Linked DNA regions of Aquibium oceanicum. Each later gene encodes a partner of the first gene's protein in a complex. Links are inferred from orthologs where the notes say so. Each region holds a gene or a part of one and is shown on either strand. Other genes may lie near its edges.

What was found.
Region 2: the proteins of BSQ44_RS07490 (region 1) and BSQ44_RS13355 are in contact, whole or in part, in a crystal structure (PDB 3ZGX), measured with the Bacillus subtilis proteins. The link is inferred for Aquibium oceanicum from one-to-one orthologs.

Annotation. Positions count from the first base shown.
Region 1 is NZ_CP018171.1:1,487,107-1,498,594, forward strand. The notes cover bases 4,365-8,333. They hold BSQ44_RS07490 (chromosome segregation SMC family protein), read left to right. Parts: upstream 4,365-4,674; coding sequence 4,675-8,133; downstream 8,134-8,333. Other genes in these bases: BSQ44_RS07485 (DsbA family protein), read left to right, coding at 4,365-4,614; BSQ44_RS07495 (hypothetical protein), read left to right, coding at 8,246-8,333. Outside these bases: BSQ44_RS07460 (HAD family hydrolase), read right to left, coding at 1-30; BSQ44_RS07465 (site-specific DNA-methyltransferase), read left to right, coding at 201-1,334; BSQ44_RS07470 (HAD family hydrolase), read right to left, coding at 1,438-2,064; mutY (A/G-specific adenine glycosylase), read right to left, coding at 2,064-3,191; BSQ44_RS07480 (DUF721 domain-containing protein), read left to right, coding at 3,273-3,770; more of BSQ44_RS07485, read left to right, coding at 3,934-4,364; more of BSQ44_RS07495, read left to right, coding at 8,334-8,653; BSQ44_RS07500 (hypothetical protein), read right to left, coding at 8,727-9,053; BSQ44_RS07505 (nuclear transport factor 2 family protein), read right to left, coding at 9,168-9,767; BSQ44_RS07510 (hypothetical protein), read right to left, coding at 9,851-10,609; BSQ44_RS07515 (ABC transporter substrate-binding protein), read left to right, coding at 10,794-11,488. UniProt on the Bacillus subtilis protein: Required for chromosome condensation and partitioning.
Region 2 is NZ_CP018171.1:2,727,386-2,737,714, forward strand. Bases 1-2,810 are described here. They hold BSQ44_RS13355 (segregation and condensation protein A), read left to right. Parts: upstream 1-911; coding sequence 912-1,709; downstream 1,710-2,810. Other genes in these bases: nagZ (beta-N-acetylhexosaminidase), read left to right, coding at 1-857; scpB (SMC-Scp complex subunit ScpB), read left to right, coding at 1,702-2,454; BSQ44_RS13365 (ABC transporter ATP-binding protein), read left to right, coding at 2,512-2,810. Outside these bases: more of BSQ44_RS13365, read left to right, coding at 2,811-3,639; BSQ44_RS13370 (twin-arginine translocase TatA/TatE family subunit), read left to right, coding at 3,675-3,896; Sec-independent protein translocase protein TatB, read left to right, coding at 3,992-4,636; twin-arginine translocase subunit TatC, read left to right, coding at 4,633-5,466; BSQ44_RS13385 (MFS transporter), read right to left, coding at 5,743-6,990; BSQ44_RS13390 (AraC family transcriptional regulator), read left to right, coding at 7,100-7,942; BSQ44_RS13395 (heavy metal translocating P-type ATPase), read left to right, coding at 7,997-10,329. UniProt on the Bacillus subtilis protein: Participates in chromosomal partition during cell division. May act via the formation of a condensin-like complex containing Smc and ScpB that pull DNA away from mid-cell into both cell halves.

The DNA.
Region 1 (11,488 bases):
GCAGTCGAAGATGATGAGTTGTGGCTGCATTTCAGGCTCTAGGTTCGAAAGGGGAGGGGCGCGGCCGGCGCGCGTCGGCTGCATCCGAGATAGTGCCGCAAGCCCCGCGACGCAACGATGCGCGGCATTTCACCGAATGTTTACGCTAAACGGTAACCATGTCGGCCAGTAGAAGCGTTTCCAGCGTTCCAGGTGTGTCCATGTCTGCCATTCGCCTCGTCGACGATCTCGCGCCGTCCTCCGCAAGCGCCGAATGGATCGACAGCATCCTGAAAGGCGACTGCGTGGCGGCGATGGAGCGGCTGCCGGAAAAGTCGGTCGACGTTATCTTCGCCGACCCGCCCTACAACCTTCAACTCGAGGGTGACCTGCACCGCCCCGACCAGTCGAAGGTCGACGCGGTCGACGACGCCTGGGACCGGTTCGAGAGTTTTGCCGCCTACGACGCCTTTACCCGCGCCTGGCTGCTCGCCGCGCGCCGCGTGCTGAAGCCCAGCGGCACGATCTGGGTGATCGGCTCCTACCACAACATCTTCCGCGTCGGCGCGTCCTTGCAGGACCTCGGCTACTGGATCCTGAACGACGTCGTCTGGCGCAAGACCAACCCGATGCCGAATTTCCGCGGCCGCCGCTTCCAGAATGCGCACGAGACCATGATCTGGGCGACCCGCGACCAGAACGCCAAGGGCTACACCTTCAACTACGACGCCCTGAAAGCGGCCAACGACGACCTGCAGATGCGCACGGACTGGCTCTTTCCCATCTGCACCGGCGGCGAGCGGCTGAAGGACGAAGCCGGCGCCAAGGTGCACCCCACGCAAAAGCCCGAGGCCCTTCTCGCCCGCGTGCTGATGGCGTCGAGCCGGCCGGGCGACGTGGTGCTCGACCCCTTCTTCGGCTCGGGAACCACGGGCGCGGTCGCTAAGCGTCTCGGCCGCCACTTCGTCGGCATAGAGCGCGAGCAGGCCTACATCGACGCCGCAACGGCGCGCATCGCCGCCGTCGAACCGCTGGAGGCACCCGAACTCGCCTCGATGACGGGAAAGCGCGCCGAGCCGCGCGTCGCCTTCGTCAGCCTCATCGAAAGCGGGATGATTGCGCCGGGGACCCTCCTGTCGGACGCCCGCCGCCGCTGGACAGCCAGCGTGCGTGCCGACGGCACGCTGGCGATCGGCTCCGAGGCCGGCTCAATCCACCGCATGGGCGCCCGCGTCCAGGGCCTCGACGCCTGCAACGGCTGGACCTTCTGGCACTACGAGGCAGGCGGCAAGATGCAGCCGATCGACGACCTGCGCCGGCAGGTCCGGGACGGGATGGTCGCAGCTGGGGCTTGAGACTCAGGCTTTGTAGTGGAAGCGGCAACTGACGATCGCGATCGCCTCGTGGTCGCCGGCTCCGGTGATGCGATAAACGAGACGATACGCGATCCGAGCGAAATCAATTTCGCGCGGCGACCGGCCATACGCCGGCCCGCCCGAGATCGCGCCTCAGCGTGTCGGGATCGGTGAACAGCACCGCCTGCCAGCCGGCCGCCTTGGCGCCCTCGACGTTCTTCGGGCTGTCGTCGATGAACAGCGACCCCGCCGGGTCGAGCCCGAAACTCTCGGCGTGAAGGTCGTAGATCGCCCGGTCAGGCTTGATCAGCTTCACCTCGCCCGAGACCGTCACGCCGCGCGGCCGCGTCAGGAAGGGAAACCGCGCCTGCGCCTCCGCAAAGGTGTCGGTGGCGAAGTTGGTCAGCATGGTCACGTCGCGGCCGGCCTCGATCAGGCCCAGCATGATCTCCACCGACCCGTCATAGGCGTGCGGCACCATCTCGTGCCAGAAGCGCCGGAAGGCACGGATGTTCTCCTCTTCGTCCGGATGCTGCGCGATCAACAGCGCCTCGGCCTCCTCCCAACTGCGGCCGCGGTCCTGCTCAAGGTTCCAGTCCGACGTGCAGACGTTGGCGAAGAACCACTCCCTCTTCGCCTCGTCGGGGATAACGCGGCTGAACGGCAGGTTCGGATCGTAGTGGATCAGCACCCGGCCGATGTCGAACACGATATGGCGGATCTCCGGCATCAGTTTCTCCGTTGCTGGCGGTTCTGGACCGGCTTCAGCGTCGCGCCCGGTATCGCAGCTTCGATCGCCTTTTTCATGACGGTTGGCAGGGCCTCGCTGTGGATATCGGCGGCGGCCGACCACCAGCAGCCGTCCGGCGCAGCGCGGTCGATGTTCGCCCGGTAGACCGAAAGACGAAGCTCGAAATGCGTGAAAACGTGGCCGACCATTCCCGCCGGCTCCCATTCGGCCTCGAACGGCGCGGCCTCCAGCCCCGGCTCCCCGTCCTGCCGCGAGGTCCAGCCCGAAGTCGGCGGCTCGCTCATGCCGCCTAGCAGGCCGGTCTCGGGCCGCTTGCGCAGGAGGATCGCGCCGTCGTTTCGCTGCGCGACGAAGGCGGCGCCGAGCCGCTTGGGCTTCTCCGCCTTCGGCGCCTTCACCGGAAAGCGCTCCGGCTCGTCCCCGAGAAAGGCGAGGCAGTCCCCATTCACCGGACACAACGCGCAGGCCGGTCGCCTGGGCGTGCAGATCGTGGCGCCGAGATCCATCGTCGCCTGCGCGAAATCGCCGGGGCGTGCGGCCGGCAGGATGGACTGCACGAAGGCGCGGATCTGCGGCTTGGCCGCCGGAAGCGGTGTGGCGATCGAGCGCAACCGCGTCGCGACCCGCTCGACATTGCCGTCGACCACCGCGACCGGACGATCGAAGGCGATCGCGGCAATCGCCGCCGCGGTGTAGTCGCCGATGCCGGGCAGCGATTTCAAAAGGTCGAGATCCGCCGGAAATTCTCCGCCGAACCGCTCCACCACCGCCTCGGCGCATTTCTTGAGGTTCCGTGCCCGCGAGTAGTAGCCGAGCCCGGCCCATACCTTCATGATGTCGTCGCCGGGCGCGCCGGCCAGCGCCCGCACGCTCGGCCAGCGGCTGGTGAAGGTCTCGAAATAGGGCTTCACCGCCTGCACGGTCGTCTGCTGGAGCATGATTTCGGACAGCCAGACGCGGTAGGGGTCGGGCCGCTCGCCTGCGGCGATGCGGGCCGGCGGCAGGCGCCAGGGCAGGCTGCGGTGGTGCCGGTCGTACCAGGCAAGCAACTGCGCCCCGGTGGCGCGCGCATCGGCGGATGCACCCTTTGGATTTAACTTCGCCATAGACATGCGGTAGGGTCGCGCTCCAGCGGCATCAGGATCGGTCGCGGCATAGCAGACCCGCCGCCGGTCAGGAACAGCATCATGGCGGCCAGACCCCGCAGCAACCAGCCCGTGCCCGTCAGCGATCTGGCGAGCGACATCATCGACCCGGTCCTGCGCAAGCGCGCCGGCGTCTCGATCGGCCTCGTCCAGTCCTGGGACGAAATAGCCGGGGCGAAGCTCGCGCGGTCGAGCCGACCGGAAAAGATCGTATGGCCGCGGCGGCTGCACGAGGAAGACCCTTTCGAACCGGCCACGCTGGTCATCGCCTGCGAGGGCGCGGCGGCCCTGCATCTCCAGCACGAGACCGGCGAGATCATCGGCCGCGTCAACGCCTTTCTCGGCTTCGCGGCGATCGGACGTATCAAAATCGTGCAGAAGCCGGTGCTCGCCCATCGCGGGCCCGAGCCCGCAAAGTTGCGCGAACTCGACCGAGAGGAGGCATCGCGGCTTGCGCGATCCGTCGGCGGCATCGAGGACGAAAGCCTGCGCGCATCGCTGGAGCGGCTTGGGCGTTCGGTGCTCGGCTCCCGCAAGTAAACTCCGAGATTCCGGATCGCCGGGGGCGTCATAGCGCCATCGTGAAGCCCGGCACGCGGATTCGTGCTGGGAACCGGCGCCCGCTTGCCTTAAATACCGCCCAACTATGGCTTATTGAATGCAAGAAGCCGCACAATCGCAACAATGGTCGGGTGATTCGCAAATGGTACGTTCGATTTCGCGTCGTCAGGTGGTCGGTGCGCTGGCAATGTTCTCGGCTCTTCCGCTGATCGCTTCGTGCAGCGATTCGGTGGGTGAAGCGCAGGCGCAGTCGCCCACCGGAACTGCTCCCAAACCGGCCGGCACCGTCGACATGTCGGATCTGATGAAGCCCGGCGCGCTGCCCGACAAGGTGATGGGCCAGCAAGACGCGCCGGTCACCATCGTCGAATACGCATCGATGACTTGCCCGCATTGCGCCCATTTCCACGAGGCGACGCTTCCGGCGCTGAAGGAGAAGTACATCGACACTGGCAAGGTGAAGCTGATCCTGCGCGAATTTCCCTTCGACCCGCGCGCCGAGGCAGGCTTCATGCTGGCGCGCTGCGCCGACGACAAGTATTTCCCGATGGTCGACGTGCTGTTCGCCCAGCAGGATGCGTGGGCGCCGGTCAAGGATGCTCGCACCGCGCTCCTGCAGATCTCGCGCCTGGCCGGTTTTTCACAGGAGTCCTTCGAGGCTTGCTTGACGAACCAGCAGCTTCTGGAGGATGTCAGGTCGGTGAAGGACCATGGCGTGGAACTGGGCGTGGATTCGACACCGACATTCTTCATCGACGGCAAGCGGTATCCGGGGGCGCTCACGATTGACCAGATGTCGGCGATCATCGATCCGCTGCTCTGACGTCGCCCTGACGGGCGGGCGGGGCAAGACCGCGCCCGCATTGCGCGGCGGGCCGGCCTGATGCACTTTTCCCGCCTCCGTCTCCTCGGTTTCAAATCCTTCGTCGAGCCCGCCGACTTCATGATTGAAGGCGGGCTGACCGGCGTGGTCGGCCCCAATGGCTGCGGCAAGTCCAATCTTGTCGAGGCCCTGCGCTGGGTCATGGGCGAGAATTCTTACAAGAACATGCGCGCGTCCGGCATGGACGACGTCATTTTCTCCGGCTCGGGCACACGGCCGGCACGCAACACGGCCGAGGTCACGCTCTTTCTCGACAATGCCGAGCGCAAGGCGCCACCCGCCTGGAACGACGCCGACGAGTTGCAGGTTTCGCGCCGCATCGAGCGCGAGGCTGGCTCCGTGTACCGCATCAACGGCAAGGAAGCACGTGCCAAGGACGTACAGTTGCTCTTCGCCGACCAGTCGACCGGCGCGCGTTCGCCTTCGATGGTCGGGCAGGGCCGCATTGGCGAACTGATCCAGGCCAAGCCCCAGGCGCGCCGGGCGCTGCTCGAAGAGGCGGCCGGTATCTCCGGTCTCCACTCGCGCCGGCACGAGGCGGAGCTTCGCCTGCGAGCAGCGGAGCAAAACCTCGAACGGCTCGATGACGTCACCCGCGAACTCGAGGCCCAGATCGAAAGCCTGAAGCGCCAGGCGCGGCAGGCCTCCCGCTTCAAGAATCTGTCGTCCGAAATCCGCCAGGCCGAGGCGATCCTGCTCCACCTGCGCTGGTCGCAGGCCAAAGCGCAGGAAGCCGAGGCGCAGTCGGCGCTCTCGGCCGCGACTTCGCTCGTCGGCGAACGTGCGCAGGCGCAGATGAACACCGCCAAGGATCAGGCCGTCGGCGCCATGAAACTGCCCGAACTGCGCGATGCCGAGGCTGCCGCGGCCGCCGCGCTCCAGCGCTTGACCATCGCCCGTACCCAGATCGAGGAGGAGGCCGAGCGCCTGCGCGCCCGCACCGCCGAGCTCGACAAGCGCATTGCCCAGCTTGACGCCGACATGGCGCGCGAGGAGCGCATGGTGCGCGACAATGCCGAGACGCTGGCGCGGCTTAGCGAGGAAGAGGCGGTCCTGAAGAGCGAGCAGGCCGGCTCCACCGATCGCGAGGCCTCCGCGCGTCTCGCGCTGGAGGAGGCGACGCAGCGCCTCGCCGCCAGCGAAGCCGCGCTTGCGAAGGTCACGGCGGAACGCGCCGAGGCCAATGCCGCGCGCACCCAGTTCGAGCGCGCCGTGCGCGAGCATTCCGAGCGCAGGACGCGCCTCGACCGACAGCTTGGCGAGGCCAGGGCCGAAATGGAGACGATCGCCGCGCGGCTTTCCGCGCTGCCGGACCCGGCCGAGAAGAAGCGCCTCGTCGAACAGGCAGAAGTGGCAGTCACGGAAGCCGAGGCGGCTGCGGTCGCCTCCGAACGGCGGGTGAGCGAGGCGCGCTCGAAGGAAGGATCGCTGCGGCCGCTGGTGCAGGAAACGCGGGCCGCGTTGCAGCGCATCGAGACCGAGGCGCGCACGCTGGCAAAGATCCTGAATGCCGGCTCCTCCGATCTCTTCCCGGCGGTGCTGGAGCAGATAAAGGTGGATCGCGGATACGAGACCGCGATGGGTGCCGCCCTCGGCGAGGACCTCGACGCACCGCTCGACCGGGCGGCGCCCGCGCATTGGGGGGGGATCGACGTCACTGACGGTGACCCGCGACTTCCCGAGGGCGTTTCGCCGCTGGCCGACAAGGTGCGCGCGCCGGGCCAGCTCGCCCGTCGCCTGGCGCAGATCGGCATCGTCGACAAGGACGACGGTTCTCGTCTCCAGGCGATGCTCGCGCCCGGCCAGCGCCTCGTCAGCCGCGAGGGTGCCGTCTGGCGCTGGGACGGGTTCGTCGCCGGTGCCGACGCGCCGACCGCCGCCGCGCAGCGGCTGGCGCAGAAGAACCGGCTGGCCGAGCTCGACCAGGAGGCATCAGCGGCCGGCGCCAAGGTGCGGGAGGCGGAAGCCGTGCTCGCCGAAGCGGAAGCCGCCGTACGTTCGCTGGTCGACGCCGAGAAGGCGGCGAGAGAGGCCTGGCGTGCCGGCCAGCGCGCGCTCGGCGCGGCCCGCGACGAACTCGCCAAGGCGGAGCGTTCCGCCGGGGAGCTCGCGACCCGCCGGGCCGCCTTGCAGGAAGCACTGGCGCGCATCGAGGAAAGCCGCAACGAAGAGTCGCGACTGCTCGGAGAGGCGGAGGCGGCGCTGTCTGGTGCGCCCGATCCTCGCGACCTCCAGTCCGCCTTCGAGCGACAGACCGCAATCGTGGCGCAGGATCGCAGCGCGGTTGCCGAAGCGCGGGCGGCCAACGATGGGCTGAAGCGCGAGGCCGAGGCCCGTGAGCGCCGACTGGAAACGATCGCAAAGGACCGCGCCACCTGGATATCGCGCGCGGAGAATGCCGACCGCCAGATCGCCGCGCTCGGCGAGCGCCGCACCGAGGCGGCGGCCGAGCGCGAGGCCATGGCCGACGCTCCGGACGACCTCGACCAGCGCCGCCGCGCCCTCATGTCACAGCTATCGGAAACCGAACGCAAGCGCCGCGAGGCCGCCGACCGGCTGGCGGAAGCCGAGACGCGGCAAGCCGCGCTCGACAAGGCCGCCAACGCGGCGATCCAGGGGCTGGCCGAATCGCGCGAGGCGCGCGCCCGCGCCGAAGAACGCCTTACCGCAGCCGACGAACGCAGCCGGGACGCCGAGGCGCGTATCCAGGAGGCTCTGGGCGTCCAGCCGCACCTGGTGATCCGCCAGACCGGCCTCGCCCCCGGTGATCCGCTCCCCGACATGGTAGAGGTCGAGCGCAAGGTCGATCGGCTCAAGATCGAGCGCGAGCGGCTCGGTGCCGTCAACCTGCGGGCGGAGGATGAGCAGCGGGAACTGTCCGACCGCCTGGAACTGATCGTCTCGGAGCGCGAGGACATCGTAGAAGCGATCAAGAAGCTGCGCCAGGCGATCCAGAGCTTGAACAAGGAGGGCCGCGACCGGCTGCTCGCCGCCTTCGACCAGGTCAACGCCCAATTCCAGCGGCTGTTCACCCACCTTTTCGGCGGCGGCACGGCGGAACTCCAGCTGATCGAATCGGAGGATCCGCTGGAAGCCGGTTTGGAGATTGTCGCCCGCCCGCCCGGCAAGAAGCCGCAGACCATGACGTTGCTTTCGGGTGGCGAGCAGGCGCTGACGGCGATGGCGCTGATCTTCGCCGTCTTCCTCACCAATCCCGCGCCGATCTGCGTGCTCGACGAGGTCGACGCCCCGCTCGACGACCACAATGTCGAGCGCTTCTGCAACCTGATGGACGAAATGGCGCGCACCACCCAGACGCGCTTCGTCATCATCACCCACAATCCCATCACCATGGCGCGCATGAACCGCCTCTTCGGCGTCACCATGGCCGAGCAGGGCGTCAGCCAGCTGGTCTCGGTCGACCTCCAGACCGCCGAACGAATCCGTGAAGCGGGATGACTGGCGGGAGACGGCCAGACATTCTCCGACGCGCTCCTGACGCGCGGTCGAATCAACTTGATTGAAGCCATGGTCTTGCGCACGGCCGCATGGCTCGCATCGAGGAAATACCATGGCGACACAGACGAACCCAAGCGCGGAGCACGCCGCGGCACTTTCCTCGGCCCTGCAGGAACTGCACCGGGCGCTGATTCGTGCAGAGATCGGCGACGATCCCACGCTCGACAATCCCTACACGATGCTGTTCGCGCTGATCGGCGACCCGCGATTCGCCTGGATGAAGCCCCTGTCGGAGCTGATCGCCGGCATCGACCAGAGTGTAGTCGACGGGGATGTCGACGAACCCGGCCGGCTGACGACGATCCGCGACGAGGCTGCCGGTTTTCTGGGCGAAGGCCCCAACCCGCCGGCCGGCTTCAGGCTCCGCTACCTGATGGCGGTGCAGAAGGAACCTGCGGTGGGGCTGGCGGCGGGCCGTTTGCGCAAGACGATCGCCGCGATGCCCGGAAAGTCCGGTTGAAAGGTCCGGATCGCATACCCGTCAGATGTGGCGCGGAGGTGGGCCTCCGGCACCATTCTTCGACTCTCGAACCTTATCCGCACTTCCGCCTGGCGATCGAGCGGTCCATCGCCGCGACCTCGCCGATCGCCTTACCGCGTTCCTTGTCGCTGGCGCTGCGATAGTCCGGCACGATCATGCCGACCCCGGGCTCCAGATACTTCGGCCTCTCGCCGGGGACGAGCGCTGGCCCGCTCGCGGTGATCGCGTAGCGCGCAGCGAGCGAATTTCGTTGCGCGATGAGGTCCGGACAGGCGATGGAGTCGTAATGCATCGACGAGACGATCTCGTCGTCCAGCGCCGACGACATGCATCCGCACAGGGCAAACAGCGGCACGGCGAGGACCAGCGCGAACTTCATGGGCTTCTCCGACGGGCGACCAAAGCGGCGGCGTTTCGAAGACTATCCAGTAAATTCCGCCGAAAGAACGACCAATTTCGCGCTACCGCGCCTTCGTGGACCGGCAGATCCCGTCTAGAGGTCGCCCCCGGCCAGCCACCGCCGTCCGCGTTCGTACAGCTTTTCGACCTCCGTACCGGTAAGACCCGGCATGTCGCGCTTGACCTCGTAGCCGATGCCGGTCTGGAGGTAAGCCAGATGGCGATAGCCTTCCGGAAACCGGGCCAGAAGCTCGGGGTCGAGCTTCGGGGCCTTGGTCGGGTCGATCGGGTCGAGCCGGTCCTTCTCGTAGATCGGCTGGCGCAGCACCACGCCCCAGCGGCCGTCGCGCTTTTCCAGGAAATCGTAGAAGCGGCCGGTGCACACCACGTCGCACTCCACGCCTTCCACCGCCGCACGCTGGCTGATCGTCATCTTGGTCTGGGCGATCGCGCGTACCCCGGAGAGGTCGATCGAGGTGCCGCCGAGAAAGTGCAGGATACGCACGCCGTTCTCGAAGCCCTTGCGGCTAACGGCGATGAACTGGTCGGCCGTGCCCTGGAACCAGGTCGCCATCATGCGTCCGTCGTCGTGCCACACGCCGCGGAAGCGCTCCCAGTCGCCGGCGTCGCGCCAAACCGCCCAGTTCTCCACCAGATCCCGGATGGCGAGGCGGTCGATCAGGACGTCGTTCATCGGGCGGTCTCGCGATTTCGATCGTTGGTGACGCCCCTTCTAGGTACCCGGCGCTACCGCGTAAAGGCGGCGGAGCCGCGCGCCTATTCGCCCGATTGGAGAAAATCCTCCCGATGCAGCATCACCATCCGGTCGAGCGCCGCGGCGTCCAACGCATGCGCGAGGCGGTAGATTGTGAGCGTCTTTTCGGGCGACGGCACGCCGCCGTCCCTCAGCGCCGCGAAGAGTCCGTCCATGGCCTCGTGCTGTGTCGTCTCGCCGTAGCTCTCGACCAGGATCGCCCCTTCGCGCGGAAAGTCCGGCGCTGCGCCGCCGATCGAAAACGGCACCTCCGGGACGCCGGCATCCCGTTCGATCACGTGCGCGGCGATGAACGGTGTCCGCGACAACAGCTTCGCCAGCGCGCCGTGCAGCCGGTCTCCCCGGAGATCGACCGTGTCGTCCACTACCACCGTGGCGAGCGCCCCGCCGAGGCCGCCGCCATGCGAGCCGATACGCCGGCCGCAAAGCCGCATGAAGCCGCGGAAATTCGGCCGCATGCTCCGCGACCAGTCCGTCGGATTGTCGAGGAGCTTCCGGTAGGGCGCGCTCTCCAGCACCCCGGTGTCCGCTAGGTCATAGAGCGTCAGATAGTCTGGAAGCGGACCCCCGACGCGGCCGTAGCGCCGCGCCCCGATCATCCCCGGCACCGAGATTCGCTCGGGCACGTGTTCGCGGCTGTGCCAGGCGTCGTATTCGCGCCGCACCGCGGGGTCGACGCCGTTCCATAGCGCCAGCATTGCCTTGCCTGAAAGATCGATCGTCCGGCTCCCTTGTCCTGTGTGGACCGTCGAATTGCGCATGCTGTGCCATTAGCGGTCGCAAAAGCGTTTGATCAAGCTTTCCCCGCCCCCTAGTGTTCCGGTCCCCGTTCCGCGCGCCACACAGCTCAGGCGTTGGCGCCGGCCGGACGAGGAAACAGCGAAAGCGCAAACCGTACCCGTTGCCGGTATCAGCGCAGGACGATCGACGAAAGGGAGGAAGACCATGCTGAATCTTACGAGAAGGCGCTTCGGCGCCTGGGCCGCCGCCACGATGCTCTTTGTGGGCGGCACCTTCGCCGCGGACACGAGCCTTGCCGCGAACGTCGCGCCGCTCGATCCGCCGCAGACCGTGAAGGTCGCCTACGTGCCGATCATGAAGTTCGCCACGGCCTACGTGGCCAAGCAGCGCGGCATCTTCGACAAATACGGGCTCGACGTCGAGTTCGAGCGGGTGAAATCCGGCACGGAGGCCATCGCCTTCCTCGACCAGGGCAATGTCGATGTGGGCGGCATCGCGATCGTCTCCTCGCTCTGGTCGGCCTGGGACCGGGGCCTCGACATCCGCATCATCGCGCCCGGCGCGCTCGACCCGATGGAGAACGGCCCGACCAAGCTCCTGGTGCGCAAGGACCTGGCCGACTCGGGCGCCATCGGATCGATCGCCGACCTCAAGGGCAAGCGCATCGGGGCTGCGGGCGGTCCGGGCAGCGGCGGCGAGTTCTTCGTCAGCAAGGCGCTCGAACAGGCCGACCTCACCATCCGCGACGTCGAACTCATGAACATCGGCAATGCCGACATGCCGGCTGCGCTGGAGGCGAAGTCGGTTGACGCGGCGCTGCTCAGCTCGCCCTTCTCCGACCAGGCGATTTCGTCGGGCACCGCCGAGGTGCTGGCGCAGGACTTTACCCCGGGCCTGAT
Region 2 (10,329 bases), 1.2 Mb from region 1 along the record:
CCGTGGGACGCGAGGATGCGCCCGTCTTCATCGATCAGGAGGGCGGCCGCGTCCAGCGCATCCGCGCGCCGCTGGCGCCGAGCTATCCGACCGCCGCCGCGCTCGGCGAACTCCATCGGCGCGACACCCAGGCGGGACTGCGCGCGGCCTGGCTGATGTCGCGCCTGCACGCGTTCGATCTCATGCGCTTCGGCATCAATGCCGACTGTCTTCCGGTCTTGGACGTGCCGGTGGAGGGCGCCCACGACGTCATCGGCAACCGCGCCTATGCGAAAGTTCCGGGGGTGGTGGCCGAGATGGGACGGGCGGCGGCGGACGGACTGGTCGCCGGCGGAGTTTTACCGGTGATGAAGCACATGCCCGGCCATGGCCGCGCTTTCGCCGACAGCCATCTTTCGCTGCCGGTCGTCGATGCCGGTCTGGACGAACTGCGCGCCCACGACTTCGCACCCTTCAAGACGCTCTCGGACCTACCGATGGGGATGACCGCGCATGTCGTCTACACGGCGCTCGATGCGCAGAACCCGGCGACCACTTCGGCAAAGGTGATCGGCGAGATCATCCGCGGCGAGATTGGCTTCGACGGCCTGCTCATGAGCGACGACGTCTCGATGAAGGCGCTTTCTGGGGATTTCCGCCAAAAGACGCGCGCGATCCTTGCCGCGGGCTGCGATGTCGTCCTTCACTGCAACGGCGTCATGGACGAGATGCGCGCGGTGGCCGGCGAGGCGTCGGTGCTCGCCGGTCCGTCACTGGAACGTGCCGAACGCGCGCTATCTTTGCTGGGACGACAGGACGGCGCCGACGAGACTGCGGCACGCGAGGAGTTCGCCGCCCTGTTCGAGGCGGTCGCATGAGGAAGAAGCGGATTGGCTGAGGCCGGCAAGGGATCGAAGGGCACGCCCACGCCTCTGGAGCGCCTGTGGGCTCCGGAGGAGGACGTGCGCGAACCCTCCGAGGCGCTCGTCATCGACGTCGCCGGCTTCGAAGGCCCGCTCGACCTGTTGCTGCATCTGGCGCGTAACCAGAAGGTCGACCTCGCGCGCATCTCGATCCTGGCGCTGGCCGAGCAGTACCTTGTTTTCGTCGACACGGCGCGCAAGCTGCGGCTTGAGATCGCGGCGGATTATCTGGTCATGGCGGCATGGCTCGCCTACCTGAAATCGAAGCTCCTGATCCCCAAACAGCCTGGAGAGGAAGGCGAGACCGGCGAGGAACTCGCGGCGCTTTTGCAATTCCGGCTGAAGCGTCTCGAAGCGATGCGCGATGCGGCCGCCCGGCTCGTCAACCGCAACCGGCTCGGCCGCGACGTCATGGCGCGCGGCATGCCGGAGGTCGTGGTGCTGGAGAAACAGACGCGCTACTCGGCCTCGCTCTACGACCTCCTGACGGCCTATGCGATCCAGCGCCAGCGGCAGGCGGTGACGAACGTCCGCATCGCCAGACGAACCGTCTGGTCGCTGCAGGACGCGCGCGAACTCCTGACGCGGCTTGTCGGCCGCATGAAGGACTGGACCGCGCTCGACCGCTTTCTGGTCGAATATCTCGCCCGGCCCGAGGAGCGGGCGACCGCGATCGCCAGTTCCTTCGCGGCGTCGCTCGAACTCGTCCGCGAGGGGGCGCTGGAAATCCGTCAGCATGAGGCTTTTGCGCCGATCTACTTGCGGTCGCGCGCCAAGTCGCCTGGCAGCGAGGTGAGCCATGCCTGAGATCAAGCGTGCCGATGCGACGTTCCCCGACGAACTCGACGATGACGACGATTTCGATCCGGTGGCCGAGAACGACAATCCTGCCGAGCGCCTGCACCTCGCCGAGGCGATACGCATGGCTGAAGCGATCGTCTTCGCTTCCGCCGAGCCGGTGACCGAAAAGGCGCTCGCGGCGCGTCTGCCCGAAGGCATCGACGTTCCCGCCGTGATGGCCGAGATGCAGCGCCAGTACGAAAAGCGCGGCGTCAACCTGGTCCGCGTCGCCGACGCCTGGGCCTTCCGCACCGCCGGCGACCTCGGCTTCCTGATGAGCCGCGACGCGCCGCAGCAGAAGAAGCTCTCGCGCGCCGCGCTCGAGGTCTTGGCGATCATCGCCTACCACCAGCCGGTCACCCGGGCAGAGATCGAGGAGATTCGTGGCGTCGAGACGTCGAAGGGCACGCTCGACACGCTGATGGAAAGCACGTGGGTCCGCATGCGCGGGCGTCGCCGCACGCCGGGCCGCCCGGTGACCTACGGTACGACCACCGCCTTCCTCGACCATTTCGGATTGGCGGAGCTACGCGACCTGCCGGGCGTCGACGAACTGAAGGGCGCGGGGCTGCTGTCTGCGCGCATGCCGTCTAATTTCTTGGTTCCCCTGCCGCCGGCCGATCCGGACGAACTCACCGAGGACGAGGATCCGCTAACCGACATCGATCTGGAGGAACTCGGCCTGTTGACACCCCGCGGCGGGGATGATTGACGAAATCCTTCGTTGCGCGGGCAAGATTCCGCCGCGTTTCGCTCCGACGAAGGCATCATGACGCAATCCACGACAACCCGGTCCGAAAGCGGGCGCGGCAGCCGCTCCCCGACCGGGGTCAGCTTCGCCGCCCGGCTTGCGTTCGACGACATCTGGCATTCCTTCGGTCCAGGTGCCGAAACCCTACGCGGGGTCAGCGTGACGGCGGAACCGGGTGAGGTGCTATGCCTTCTCGGTCCGTCCGGTTCGGGCAAGACCACGCTTCTCAGGATCGCCGCCGGCATCGAGACGCAGACCAGCGGCAGGGTGCTCCTTAACGACCGCGAAATCGCCGGTCCCGCCGTCTTCGTACCGCCGGAAAAGCGCTCCATCGGCCTCGTCTTCCAGGATTTCGCGCTGTTCCCGCACTACACGATCCTCGACAACGTCCGCTTCGGGCTGACGGCGCTGTCCGCGTCCGAGGGGAAACGCGAGGCCATGACCGCCCTCTCGCGCGTCGGGCTCGAGCATCACGCCCGGTCGTTTCCCCACATCCTGTCGGGCGGCGAGCAGCAGCGCGTGGCGCTGGCACGCGCGCTGGCGCCGCGTCCGGCGGTGCTTCTCCTGGACGAGCCGTTCTCGGGCCTCGATTCGCGGCTGAAGGACAGCGTGCGCGCTGAGACGCTCGCGATCCTGCGCCAAAGCCGCGCCACCGCCATCATCGTCACGCATGACGCCGAGGAGGCCATGCGCATGGGAGACCGCATCGCGCTCCTGCGCGACGGGGAACTCGTCCAGGTGGGCCGTGCGGAGGAGCTCTACCAGCGGCCGGCCAATCTCTTCGTCGCCGGCTTCTTCTCAGAACTCAACGTCTTCGACGGACGCGCCGACCACGGCAGCGTCGATACGCCGCTCGGCCGTTTCGCGGCGCCGGGCTTTTCTTCGCCCGAGGACGTGACGGTCGCGGTGCGCCCCACCGCCATCGAGGCGCACGAGTACGAAAAGGATGGCGCGACCGAGGCCAGGGTGATATCCCGGCGCTTCCTTGGCGATGCGGAAATCCTCGAGGCGGCGGTCGCAGGCGCCGAAATGCCGGTGCGGGGGCGGATCAGGTGTGGCGCATTGTCCCCAGGCGCACGCGATATCTGGCTCTCGGTCAGAAAGTCTGATGTGCTTGTGTTTGAAAGACGGGCCGAGAACGCTTAAGTCAGGGTACGAGTTTCTTTCGAAAGAGGATTGTCATGGGTTCCTTCTCGATCTGGCACTGGCTCATAGTGCTCGTGGTCGTGCTGCTGCTCTTCGGGCGCGGCAAGATTCCCGAGCTGATGGGCGACATGGCCAAGGGCATCAAGAGCTTCAAGAAGGGTATGTCGGACGAGGACGAGGCGGAGAAGGCTCGCACCGTCGAGCACCGCAACGACGAAACCGTCGCCACGCCGAAGGAAAAGGCCAGCAAGTCCTGATCCGGGCCTTGGTCCCGCAGAACTGCCTCGCCGGAATTTGAGCCATGTTCGATATCGGTTGGCCGGAGATGCTCGTGATCGCGGTCGTCCTGATCGTGGTCGTCGGGCCGAAGGATTTGCCGCGCATGCTGCGTCAATTCGGCAAGACGACGTCGCAGATGCGCAAGATGGCTGGCGATTTCCGCAAGCAGTTCGATGAGGCATTGAAGGAGGCCGAGCTCGACGACGTGAAGTCGACGATCGACAGCGCCCGCAAGCTGAACCCCGCGGCCGATATCCGCAAGGCGTTGAACCCGATGGAGAAGGCCGCCTCCGATGTGCGCGCCGGCCTCGACGGCCTGATGAAGCCTAAACCGGCCGATATTCCCGCGCCGGACGCGCCCGCCAAGGCGGAGGAACCTGCCAAGTCCGGTGCAACCGCCGGACCGGGCAACGAGGCGATCGCCAGTTCCGCGTCGCAGAAGCCCGCCGCCAAGTCCGAGGCGGCCAAGACCGCCTCGGCAGGCACCGCCAAGTCGGCCAGCAAGCCCGCGACCGCGAAGCAGGCAGCCGCGAGTGCTTCGGCCGCCAAGTCTGAAACGACCAAGTCTCCGGCGGCCAAATCTCCGGCCGCCAAGTCTCCGGCCATCAAGTCTCCTGCCGCAAAGGCGCCCGCCAAGCCCGCCGCTGCCTCCAACTCCGGCAGTCCCGCGCCGCGCAGGAAGCCCGCAGCGAAGAAAACCACCGGGGCCTCTTCGTGAACGTCCATGACGACGACATCGACAAGTCCTCGGCGCCGCTGATCGAGCATCTGATCGAGCTGCGCTCGCGGCTCATGTGGGCGATCGGCGGCTTCTTCGTGGCCTTCCTGGTCTGCTTCTTCTTCGCCAAGCAGCTCTTCAACCTCCTGGTCATCCCCTTCCAGTGGGCGACCGGCTGGGCGGGACTCGATCCGACGAATGTCGACCTGATCTACACCGCGCCGCAGGAATTCTTCTTCACCCAGATCAAGCTCGGCATGTTCGGTGGCCTCGTGCTCGCCTTCCCGCTGATCGCGGCGCAAGTCTACAAGTTCGTCGCGCCGGGCCTTTACAAGAACGAGCGCGGCGCCTTCCTGCCATTCCTCATTGCCTCGCCGATCCTGTTCCTGATCGGCGGCGCGCTTGTCTATTTCTTCTTCACCCCAATGGTGATGTGGTTCTTCCTGTCGATGCAGCAGGTCGGGCCCGACAACGAGATCCAGATCTCACTGCTGCCGCGCGTGTCCGAGTATCTCGGTCTCATCATGACCCTGATCTTCTCTTTCGGCCTCGTGTTCCAGCTCCCGGTCGTCACCACGCTCATGGCGCGCGTCGGCCTGCTCACGGCGGCGGGCCTGGTCGACAAGCGCAAATACGCCATCGTCATCGCCTTCATCGTCGCTGCCGTGCTGACCCCGCCCGATCCGGTGAGCCAGCTCGGGCTCGCCATCCCGACCATCCTCCTCTACGAGGTGTCCATCTGGCTTGCCCGCCGCGTGGAAAGAAACCGCAGCAGGGAAGCGGCGGCGAAGGAAAAGCGCGAAGCCGACGAGGCCGCTGAGTCTTCCTGATCCATATCGAAGGTGCTTGCTCGCGGTGCTGCGTTCGACAAAAGCGCAGTGCAGGGCAGGCGCCTGAATTCCGAACGAGAGAGGCGGGCCCGGCTGAACGACCTCCGTCGTAGGCATCGGCAGGCCAGTCCACCAACCCGCGTTGCCAAGCTATTGCAGCGGGCGCGAACCTCAAGGGGCGCCAGCCGTGGCGCCGCTAGCGCCAGCGTTCCGTACGCCTGCGCTCAGCCGATCCGCGTTTCGCCCTACGGCATCTGCCTCACCGGCGCGCGGTCGTCATCGCACTGCCCCGACAGCGCTTTGCGCGGCGTACACTTCCCGTTCCTTCCTCATGTTCGGCAGGAACACGGCGAGCAGGCCGATCATCGGCAGGAACGAACACACGCCGTAGACGAACTCGATGCCCTTCGCGTCGGCGACGACGCCGAGCACCGCCGCGCCCAGGCCGCCGAGGCCGAAGGCGAAGCCGAAGAAGATGCCGGCAATCATGCCGACCCGTCCGGGCACCAGCTCCTGCGCGAAGACGACGATCTGCGGGAAGGCGGAAGCCAGGATCAGGCCGATGATGGCGGTCAGGATCGGCGTCCAGAAGAAGTTCGCATAGGGCAGGATCAGCGTGAAGGGCAGCACGCCCAGGATCGAGAACCAGATCACCGTCTTTGAGCCGAAGCGGTCCCCGATCGGGCCGCCCATCACGGTTCCGACCGCGGCGGCGCCGAGGAAGATGAAGAGCAGGATCTGTGCGTCCTGCACCGAGACGCCGAACTTCTCGATGACGAAGAAGGTGTAGTAGCTCGAGATCGAGGCCATGTAGACGTGCTTGGAGAAGACCAGCGCGATCAGCACGGCGAGCGCGGTCACGACCTTCTTGCGCGGCAGGGTTACGGCTGGTTTCGGCGCCGGGCGCTTGGCACTGGCGGCGCGGTAGCGCGCGTACCAGCCGCTGACGCGCCACAGCACGATCATGCCGACCAGCGCGATGACGGAGAACCAGGCGACCGAGCCCTGGCCCCGCGGAACGACGATGAAGGCTGCGAGTAGCGGCCCGATTGCCGTGCCGAAATTGCCGCCGACCTGGAACACCGCCTGCGCGAGACCGTAGCGCCCGCCGGACGCCAGCCGCGCCACCCGCGAGGATTCGGGGTGGAAGATCGCCGAGCCGAAGCCGATGAAGGCCGCGCCGAGAAGCAGCAGCGGATAGGTCGCGGCGCTGGAAAGCAGCAGCAGGCCCACCAGCGTCGAACCCATGCCGAAGGGCAGCGAATAGGGCATCGGCCGCTTGTCCGTCGTCATGCCGATCAGTGGCTGGAGCAGGGACGCCGTGACCTGGAAGGTCATGGTGAGCAGGCCGATCTGCCAGAAGGCCAGACCGTAACCGTCCTTGAGCATCGGATAGATCGCGGCGAGCAGCGACTGCATGACGTCGTTGAGGAGATGGCAGAAGCTTACCGCCAGAAGCACGGCATAAGCCGTGCGCTCGGGTGTCATGACGGGGGCGCTGGTCGTGGCGGTGGTGTCGGTCACGTCGAAGGTCCTGCAATGGGTACGGCTTTGCAGCTCGCCTTATAGGCACGTTGATTGCGACCTTCTTTCGTGCTTTGGTCCGTTTGTTTCGCGAGTGGGCCAATTCCGGATGACGACACCGACGTTCTCGATAAGCGCTTCGACGATCGAATCGGACGCTCGGCACGGGCGGCGCGTGGAATGGCTGGAGAGGACGGCGGGTGATGTGCTCGCCCTTTCGGATCTCTATTCGGACGGCCATCGGGTGCCCGAACATCGGCACAACCGCTGCCAGCTTCTCTATGCGCGCAGCGGCGTCGTGCTGGTGAAGACGGGGCAAGGCCGCTGGATGGTCCCGCCCGACCACGCCATGTGGATCCCGTCGGGCGTCGACCATTCCGTCGACATGCTGGGCAGCGTGCGCATGCAATCGGTCTACGTGAACCCGGCGGCAACGAGCGGAACGCCCAACGGCCTGCGCGTCGTGGCGCTCACGGACCTGATGCGCAGCTTGATCGCCGAAGCCGCCGAACGCGCGCAAGATGCCGCGCCAGACCCGCGCGACGAACTAGTGATGGCGTTGATCGTGAAGGAAATCCCGCGGCTGCGCGAACTGCCGCTCGGCCTGCCGCTGCCGGCCGATCCCAAGCTCGCACGGCTCTGCCGCGCCTTCGTGGAGCGACCCTCGCCGCAGGCGACCATCGACGCCTGGGCCGACGCGGCCGGCATGAGTCGGCGCAGCTTCACCCGCGCCTTCCAGCGCGAGACGGGCTTGAGCCTTTCCGTCTGGCGCCAGCAGGCCTGCCTGTTCGCCGCCCTGCCGCGACTGGCGGAAGGCGTGCCCGTGACGGGCGTGGCGCTCGACCTCGGCTACGAGAGTGTGCCGGCCTTCACCACGATGTTCCGCCGCATGCTAGGGGCGGCGCCGCGCGACTATTTCCGCAATGCCGGGGCCGCACGGGAAAGCGCTTGACCTTCCAGTCACTGGAAGGACTACGCATGGTCCCCATATGACAGGGACAAGACCATGAACCATTCCGATCACAGCCATCATACGGACGCAGCATGCTGCTCGGGGCAGGGCGCCTCGGCTCCGGCGCTGCTGCGCGACCCGGTCTGCGGCATGACGGTCGATCCGGCGAAGAACAAGCCGACCGCGTCGCTCGACGGGCACGACTATCACTTCTGTTCCGAAGGTTGCCGCACCAAGTTCCTGGCCGCGCCGCAGGATTTCATGACCGCAACCGATCCGGTCTGCGGCATGAGCGTCACCCGTGCCGACGCCAGGCACTTCGCTCGCCACGAGGGGCGGGGGTTCTACTTCTGCTCCGCCCGCTGCAAGGAGAAGTTCGAGGCGGAGCCCGAAAAATACCTGGCCGGCGTGCCCGCGCCCGAACCCATGCCGGAGGGCACGAAGTACACCTGCCCGATGCATCCCGAGGTGATCAGCGACAAGCCGGCCGCATGCCCGAAATGCGGAATGGCGCTGGAGCCGATGGGCATCCCGACCGGCGACGAGGGGCCGAACCCGGAACTGGTGGATTTCACCCGACGCTTCTGGATCAGTGCCGCGCTTTCCATCCCGCTTCTTCTCATCAGCATGGGGCCGATGGTCGGGCTGCCCTTCCGCGGCTGGATTGGGGAGCCCGCGGCGACCTGGATCGAGCTGCTGCTCGCGGCACCCGTGGTGCTGTGGGCGGCGATCCCCTTCTTCCACCGCGGCTGGCAGTCGATCGTCAACCGTAGCCCCAACATGTGGACACTGATCGCCATCGGCGTCGGTACTGCCTTCGTCTACAGCGTCGTCGCAACGCTGGCGCCCGGCATCTTCCCCCACCAGTTCCGCGGCCATGGCGGGGCGGTGCCGGTCTATTTCGAGGCCTCGGCGGTGATCGTGGCGCTGGTGTTCCTCGGACAGGTGCTCGAACTGCGCGCCCGCGAGCGCACCGGCTCCGCGATTCGCGCCCTGCTCGATCTCGCGCCGAAGACGGCGCGGCGGCTTTCGAAGGACGGGTCGGAGGACGACGTGCCGCTCGATCAGGTGCGGATCGGCGATCGGCTGCGCGTGCGACCGGGCGACGGCGTGCCGGTCGACGGGACCGTGCTCGAGGGCCGCTCCTCGGTGGACGAATCCATGATAACCGGCGAGCCGGTCCCGGTCGAGAAGACGCAAGGCGAGGCCGTGACAGGCGGCACGCTGAACAAGACTGGTTCCTTCATCATGCGGGCCGATCGGGTCGGCTCCGACACCGTCCTGTCGCAGATCGTGGGCATGGTCGCCAAGGCGCAACGCTCGCGCGCCCCGATCCAAGGCATGGCCGATCGGGTCGCGGCCTTCTTCGTGCCGGCCGTGGTGCTCGTGGCTGTAATCGCCTTCGTCGCATGGTCGCTGCTCGGGCCTCAACCGGCCATGGCCTACGCCATCGTGTCAGCGGTCTCGGTGCTCATCATCGCCTGTCCCTGCGCGCTGGGGCTCGCCACTCCGATGTCGATCATGACCGCGACCGGGCGCGGCGCGCAGGCCGGCGTTTTGATCAAGGACGCCGAAGCGCTGGAGCGGTTCGCCAGGGTCGACACGCTCATCGTCGACAAGACCGGTACGCTGACCGAGGGCCGGCCAAGCCTGACGGACGTCGTCGCGGTGGACGGGTTCTCGGAAGGAGAAATCTTGTCGCTCGCCGCAAGCCTGGAGCGCGGATCGGAACATCCGCTGGCCGAGGCGATCGTGGAGGGCGCACGCGAACGCGGCGCGGACCTTTCCGATGCAAGCGCCTTCGATGCGGTCACCGGCAAGGGCGTCTCGGGAACGGTCTCCGGCCGTCAGGTCGCCTTGGGCAATCGGGCGATGATGGACGACATCGGCGCCGAAGCCTCCGCGCTCGACGACCGGGCGGACGCCCTGCGAGCCGAGGGCAAGACGGCGATGTTCGTCGCGGTCGACGGCCGTATGGCGGGCATCGTGGCGGTGGCCGACCCGATCAAGGAGACGACAGCGGACGCCATCCGCGCGCTGCACGAAAGCGGCCTCAAGATCATCATGGCGACCGGCGACAACGAGCGCACCGCGCGCGCGGTTGCCGAAAAGCTCGGCATCGACGAGGTTCGCGCCGGCATGCTGCCGGAAGGCAAACAGAAGCTGATCGAGGATCTTCGCGCCAAGGGCGCAAGCGTCGCCATGGCCGGCGACGGGGTCAACGACGCCCCCGCGCTCGCCGCGGCCGACGTCGGCATCGCGATGGGCACGGGTGCAGACGTGGCCATGGAGAGCGCCGGCATCACCCTGGTGAAGGGCGACCTGAACGGCATCGTGCGGGCGCGCACACTGGCGCAGGCGACGATCCGCAACATCAAGGAGAACCT